Regions from separate parts of the Paraburkholderia acidisoli genome, predicted to be linked through region 1. Evidence: predicted binding sites of a transcription regulator. Region 1 holds the regulator's gene; each other region holds the start of a gene.

Region 1 (2,265 bases):
GCGCGGGATGTTCGCCGGGCTTGCCCGTGGGCGGCATGCCGTTGAGCAGGGCCGCCACGCCATCGGGCGTGGCATAGGCGTCCACTAGCGGCCCGATCAGTGCCGCGCCAATTACCGCGCCGAACAACAGTAGCGGATTACTGCTGTGCTGCGCGTGAATGCGCTGCTGCAACATGTCGCCCACTTGCTGCTTCAAGCTCATGCGCAACGCCGGGTAGTCGACGTATTCGTTGAGCGTGGCGGCGTCGCGTGCGTCGGCAGCCGCTTTCATGCGATTCGCGGCGATATACGGCGAAGCATAGCCATAGCCGATTACCGCGACCACGGCGATCACGGCAACGGTGATCGCAACGGGCTTCTTCCAGTTGGGCGGGTTCGTGCGGGATTCCGTCATAAGGTCAGCGTGAGGTTGCAATCACGGGTTGACCGCCGGAACGCGAAAACGATCCCGAAACCTGATTGAAGCCGCGCGAAAGCGCGAGAAACCGCCAGAACCTCCGCCAGAACCTGCGCCGGAATCCCGACGAAGCCGGACTGCACGGAATGCACACGAGGCACAGGCCGCAAACCGCGCGCCGACATCACGGCCAACCTTACTTTGCCAGCGCGGCCGGCAGATCGCTCGGCTGTTCGGCGATGCAACGGTCGATGGCGCGGCACACCGCGTCCACCGTGCCCACGAGAATCAGGCGCGAAGGGCCGTGATACACGCGTACCGGCGCGCGACGCGTGGGTTGTTCGACGTTGAGCGCGCTATTGAGCGAGACGCGCGCAAAAGCCGGTTGCGCCGAGGGCAGCGGCGGCAGGTCGGCGGCGCTGGTCGCCACGAGATCGGGCGTTTCGTCGATCTGGTCGAAGAGCGAGCCGTTGAGCGCGGCGGCCGTCGCGCGTACCTCGCGCGCCGCGCAAGATGCGATTCCGCGCAGGTGACGCAGGCGGCCGAATTGACGGAAGGGCAGCAGACGGGCAAGGCGTTCCATGACTCTCTCTCCAGACAGATTCCAGCGGATCGTTATCGAATCCCGCGGGCGATTTTCAGAATTCGGTAGGGCGAATCAGACCGACTGCGATGCCTTCGAGCGCGAATTCCGCGCTGCCGGCCTGGACAAAAATATTGTCGTAGTCGGGGTTTTCGGCGATCAGCTCGAGGCCGTTCGGACGGCGCTTGAGGCGCTTCACCGTGACGTCGTCGCCCAGACGGGCCACGATGATCTGGCCGTCTTTGGCTTCGGCCTTCTTCTGCACGGCCAGCAGGTCGCCGTCGAGAATGCCGGCGTCGCGCATGGACAGGCCGCGCACCTTCAGCAGGTAGTCGGGGCGGCTCGAAAAGAGCGCCGGGTCGCACATGTAGTTCTGCGAGATGTGCTCCTGCGCGAGGATCGGGCTACCCGCCGCCACGCGCCCGACCAGCGGCAGCGCCAGTTGCATGATGCTCGGGTGCGGCAGCGTGAATTGATGCGGCAGGTCGTCGGCCTGGGGCACGAGGCGGATGCCGCGCGAAGCGCCTGCCGCCAGTTCGATCACGCCTTTGCGCGCGAGGGCGCGCAGATGTTCCTCGGCCGAATTGGCCGAGCTGAAGCCCAGTTCCGCGGCGATCTCGGCGCGCGTGGGCGGGAAGCCCGTGCGCTCGATCGCCCGGCGGATCAGATCGAAAACCTGCTGTTGTCGTGCGGTGAGTTTGGTCATGGCGCCACTGTATGTTTAAACAGGTGACTGTATTTTTATACAGTACTCGCCGCTTTTCAAGTGTTACTTGAAGTTCTTCGTTTCGCCGCCGCTACAACAGCGCCGGAGGCGGTCCTGACAGACGAAATCGCGCTCTTGCAGCCAGATCGTCCGTCGCTTACCACTTTTGCGTATTAAAAAATGAATAAACATTATTTTTAATGATGTAAGCCTCTCGATAGACTGGCCTCCATCGTTAGCAGCAACCACACACGAGAACGGAGAACAGATAAATGGGCACCAATTCGGGGAAAGCGGGGCGCGCGAGCTGGCTGAAGTCGCTGGCGGCGAAACTGGTCATCGGCGTGGCGCCGCTGGTGGGCGTGGCGGCGATGGCGCCGGTGGCGGCGCACGCCGACACCGCGCTGCTCAACGTGTCGTACGACCCGACGCGCGAGTTCTATCAGGACATCAACGAGGCCTTTATCAAGCAGTGGAAGGCGAAGACCGGCGAAACGCTCACCATCAAGCAGTCGCACGGCGGTTCGGGCGCCCAGGCGCGCTCGGTGCTCGACGGCCTGCAGGCCGACGTCGTGACGC
Region 2 (2,265 bases), on a different replicon from region 1:
GCATCGGCGATCGACGTGCAACCTAGACCATCGAACCATTCCGCAAACTTCCGCGCAGCCGGTACCGCCGCGACCGGCACACGCCCGAGCACACGCGACAGCGTGCGCTCCGAAAGCGCCAGGCCGCCTCCGACGCGCGCGATCAGCCATGCGGCCTGGGCGGTCGGCGCGACGGCCACAGCGCTCGTCACGCCAAACACGGCGACTGCGGCGCGCACGCGCTCGCGAAGCCGGCGCAGACCGCCAAAAAGACGCAGGCTGGCCGTCACATCGGCAAGTACCACATACTCATCGGCGACAACGACGTTGGGCGTGAACTGAAGCAGAGCGAACGCCACCCCGCGGATGGTCTGTTCTTCGCGCGCTATGTCGCGCTCCTTAAGGTCAGCGGACGGCGCCAGCGTCAGCACGCCACCGCGGCGCATCCCTGCGACTACCCCCTGAGCACGCGCGGCCGCGTCCAGCTCGATGACGCGATTTTTCTCCAGCACCACAACGCCCGCGTTATGCGCTGGCGTGTGCCACGTCGGGCAGAAACTCTCGATGGGCAGGCGCGGCAGATGAACGCCGATCCAGTGGTGCATTTCGATTCAACAGAACAGGTGAGGGTGATAGTGGAACGAAAACCGGCTCATCCCGATGGGGGCCGCGACGCTTGACGAACGAAACGTTGAGGCCGCCGGCGGTTGCCTCCAGCGAGACCCTCAGCGGTGCCGGTGACGTTGTCGTGGCGGCCGCCATGGGACGGAACAGAAAGAACAGCGTTTCGGATCGCTGCGCGGCCAGCTGAAGCCGTCTTAACGCTTCGGCCCTTACCTGTTGCTGCCAGAAGAGCAGCGCGCCGACGGTGCCCGAGCGAAGGATCTGCTCGGCCGCCCAGAGCGCGTCGGCGGTCGACCTGGGAGTGAGCACACGGATATTTCCCGGATCAAGCCCCCACCACGACAACGCTGCCGGTTGCAGCGGGTGCGGTGGCTGAAGGAGCATGACCGGCCGCGCAGCGGTTGCGGCGAGCGCCGGCTTGAGCAGTCGAACCTCGCCGCAGCCAGGCTGCGGCACCAGAATCTCGCTCAGCGACCCGGTAGGCCAGCCCTGCCCAGGCAGTTCGGCGTCGAGCATCGCGTGACCGCTGGCCACCGTCCGCGCAGCGGATGACGCCAACTGGGAGGCAAGCCACAAATCGCGGTGAATTTCTTCAATTTTCGCCAGTGGCAGCGCCATTTCCGCCCCCCTTTAATACTGTATATCCATACAGTCATTCTAGCCTGGATTCTTGTCAGGAGGAAACAGGGCGTCGAATTGGGTCAACAGCGCTGTGGAATCCTTCTGTGTTGCCGGTGATAATTAGCGTGAAGCGCACACTAATAACAGTGGCCGTCCAGGCGGCCGGGGTCCGAGGAATCAAGTAATGGAGTCAGGCGAGCTGTCGGCCGAATCACTACGCAAGACCGTAGTCGGCATCCAAGAAAATGCAAGTCGGGAATCGAAGCAAGGATCGTCGGCCAAGCTGACAGCGGGCTCCATGATTTCGAAGCCGCGTATGGGGCGAATTACCCAAGGCACCGTGTTCTGCGGGGCGTGCGCCGAAGAATATCCTGGGCGGCCGGCTTGGGGAGTTGTGATTACCGCGAGATGCGATACCACGCACGAAAAAACGCCAATAGTGAATTATTTGCCGGCTGTCACCGTGGAAGACTGGTTACAGTCGCACGGCGGGCTTCTGAGCATCGACCGTGAATTTCTTGAGGTTAAGAACAAATACAGAAACCTGCTCGTTAAGAAGCAACTGAGCGAGAGTCTGCTTGATGTTCACTCGCCGATGCAAATCGCCGAAAACAACTTCCCGTTTCCAGACGAATCGCTGGGTAACCGAGCGCAGAAAGAGCGCAAGGACGCAGAAGACGCGCGCGGCTTCGCAGCTCGCCTGCAGACACTAGGTGACTGCCTTGTTACCCCCTTACCCAACCGCGAAGGCATCGGCTCCATCCTGCCGACATGCTCGAAGAATGTTGAAGCCGTCGTCAAGGAGCTCGTCAGCCATCGGCTTTCTGGTTACTACTTTCTTCCAAGCCTGGGTAGTGTCACCGAGCGCGCCTCGTGCAGAGGGTACGTTGTGCTTCTCCGCGAAGTTCATCATATCCCTCGCCGGACAGTTCCTCACCTAACCTCTGGCGTTACTGCGGACGACATTGATGCCGTGGCTACGCGATCGCTCCGGTTCGATTGCTTCGATTTCGCGTATCCGGTTGCAGAGCTTCAATCGCC
Region 3 (2,265 bases), 430 kb from region 1:
CCTTCGCGCAGGCCGGGCGCGCGAGCCGCTCGGGCTGGACCGTGATCTTCGTCGTCATCTTCTCGTTATTGATTGGCGCGTTTCTGCTGATGACGGGTCTCGCGCTCTCGTTCCAGACGTACTTCGAATCGCAGGTCGAGGCGGCCAAGGCAATCTCGCAATAACGACGCTCGAACGACGCGGCTTTGGGCGCTCAAAACAGATCGAGCTGCGGCTTCTCGCGCACGGTCTTGTCGCGCATGAACGCCGACATGTCGAGAATGCCGTGGCGCCGCTCGTTGAGACCGAGGCGCTTCACGGCATTGTGAAAGCGCTGCTTGAGCAGGTCGGCCCACAAGCCCGTGCCCTTCATGCGCTGCGCGAAATCCGAGTTGTAATCCTTGCCGCCGCGCATGTCGCGCACGCGGCTCATCACGCGATCCGCGCGCTGCGGAAAATGCGCGGCGAGCCAGTCGTGAAAGAGCGGCGCGACTTCCCACGGCAAGCGCAGCACGATATAGCTCGCGCTCGTCGCGCCCGCCTCGGCGCACGCTTCGAGCACGCGCTCCATGTCCGGCTCGGTGACGAACGGGATCACCGGCGCGATGCTCACGCCCACCGGAATGCCCGCCTCGGCCAGCGTGCGGATGGTGCGCAGCCGCCGCGACGGCGTGGCCGCGCGCGGCTCCAGCGTGCGCGCGATATTGGCGTCGAGCGTGGTGATGGTGATGGCGGCCATGAACTGCCGACGCTGCGCCATGGGCACGAGCAGGTCGAGATCGCGCTCGATCAGCGACGACTTGGTGATGGCCGCGAACGGATGCTGACGCTCGGCGAGCACCTCGACCACGCCGCGCGTGAGACGCAGATCGCGCTCGACCGGCTGCCAGGCGTCGGTGTTCACGCCCAGCGCGATGGGCTCCGGCTCGTAAGACGGTTTCGCGAGTTCGCGCAGCAGCAACTCGCGCGCGTTGATCTTGGCGTAGATGCGGCTTTCGAAGTCGAGCCCCGGCGACAAGCCCAGATAACTGTGCGTGGGCCGCGCGAAGCAGTAGATGCAGCCGTGCTCACAACCGCGATACGGATTGAGCGAGACGCTGAACGGAATGTCGGGCGACTGGTTGCGCGTGAGGATGCTCTTCGCGCGTTCCTCGAATACCTGCGTGCGCAACGCGGGCTCGCCGTCTTCTTCACCTGCCTGCGGCTCGCTCACGTGCTGCCAGCCGTCGTCGAATGCTTCACGCTGATCGATTTCGTAGCGCCCCTGCAGATTCGTGACCGCGCCCCGCCCCTTGCGCGGCGCGAGCGGTTTGGCCGGCAACAGCGGTTGCCAGTCGGAGTCGGGGTCGACAGCGGGACGGGGTTTGGAATCGGGCACGGGAATACAAAACAAAAGCGGCTGGGTACTGTACGAATATACAGTACTCAGCCGCTTTGTCGAGCCGTAAAAACGGGGAACTGTTGCCCGGCGAATGGGAAGATCGATGCAGCCGTTCCGCTCGCGTTCCCCTTACGTTCCGCCCATGTCGCGCTCAATCGCCCACGGCGATCGTCAGCGTCTCCTTGATCTCTTCCATCACCACATAGCTCTTCGACTGCACCGCGCCCGGCAGTTGCAGCAGGATGTCGCCCAGCAGCTTGCGGTAGTCGGCCATTTCGCCAATACGCGCCTTGATCAGATAGTCGAAGTCGCCCGAAACCAGATGGCATTCGAGCACCTCGGGAATCTTCTGCACCTCGCGGCGAAACTGGTCGAACATGTTGCCGCTCTTGTGGTCGAGCGTGATCTCCACGAACACCAGCAGCGCCGCGCCCAGCACCGTGGGATTCACACGCGCGTAATAGCCGGTGATGACGCCGTCGCGCTCCATGCGCTTCACACGCTCGATGCACGGCGTGACCGACAGCCCGACCTGTTCCGCGAGGTCTTTCATCGCCATGCGGCCGTCCTGTTGCAGCAGTTTCAGGATGCGATGATCGAGACGGTCCAGCGCGCGAACCGGTTGACGCTGCGTTCTCATGATTTATTCCTGAAAATCAGAAAAATACAATAACAAAATCTGGACGTTGAACAATAGCATAGCTGTTATTACTGGCTACACCCGAATTTTCGTGCCTTCCCCGCTATGCGTGCCACAACGAGCACCGAGCGCCCCGAGGCAGCGCGGCGTAGCGTCAACAAATCCTCAGGAGCAGCTATGCGAGTCGTCGTGTTGGGCAGTGGTGTGGTCGGGGTGGCCAGCGCCTGGTATCTTGCCCGCGCGGGCCACGAAGTGACCGTGATCG

Evidence for each region. The regulator LexA, encoded in region 1, represses DNA repair genes until DNA is damaged. The targets are predictions, from matches to a motif close to ACTGTATNNNNATACAGT.
Region 2: imuA (translesion DNA synthesis-associated protein ImuA) is a predicted target of LexA. The motif match lies at 1,239-1,256, and genes of this name have one in related genera.
Region 3: FAZ98_RS09690 (PA0069 family radical SAM protein) is a predicted target of LexA. The motif match lies at 1,385-1,402, and genes of this name have one in related genera.

Annotation. Positions count from the first base shown of each region.
Region 1 is NZ_CP046913.1:1,778,347-1,780,611, reverse strand. Features, by position in the region: gene FAZ98_RS07715 (DUF2939 domain-containing protein) at 1-394, opposite strand, end outside; gene FAZ98_RS07710 (hypothetical protein) at 594-980, opposite strand; gene lexA (transcriptional repressor LexA) at 1,036-1,686, opposite strand; gene FAZ98_RS07700 (sulfate ABC transporter substrate-binding protein) at 1,959-2,265, shown strand, end outside.
Region 2 is NZ_CP046917.1:11,598-13,862, forward strand. Features, by position in the region: gene FAZ98_RS34465 (Y-family DNA polymerase) at 1-584, opposite strand, end outside; gene imuA (translesion DNA synthesis-associated protein ImuA) at 505-1,221, opposite strand; gene FAZ98_RS34475 (hypothetical protein) at 1,409-2,265, shown strand, end outside.
Region 3 is NZ_CP046913.1:2,212,885-2,215,149, forward strand. Features, by position in the region: gene FAZ98_RS09685 (NINE protein) at 1-164, shown strand, start outside; gene FAZ98_RS09690 (PA0069 family radical SAM protein) at 194-1,303, opposite strand; gene FAZ98_RS09695 (Lrp/AsnC ligand binding domain-containing protein) at 1,512-2,000, opposite strand; gene FAZ98_RS09700 (D-amino acid dehydrogenase) at 2,178-2,265, shown strand, end outside.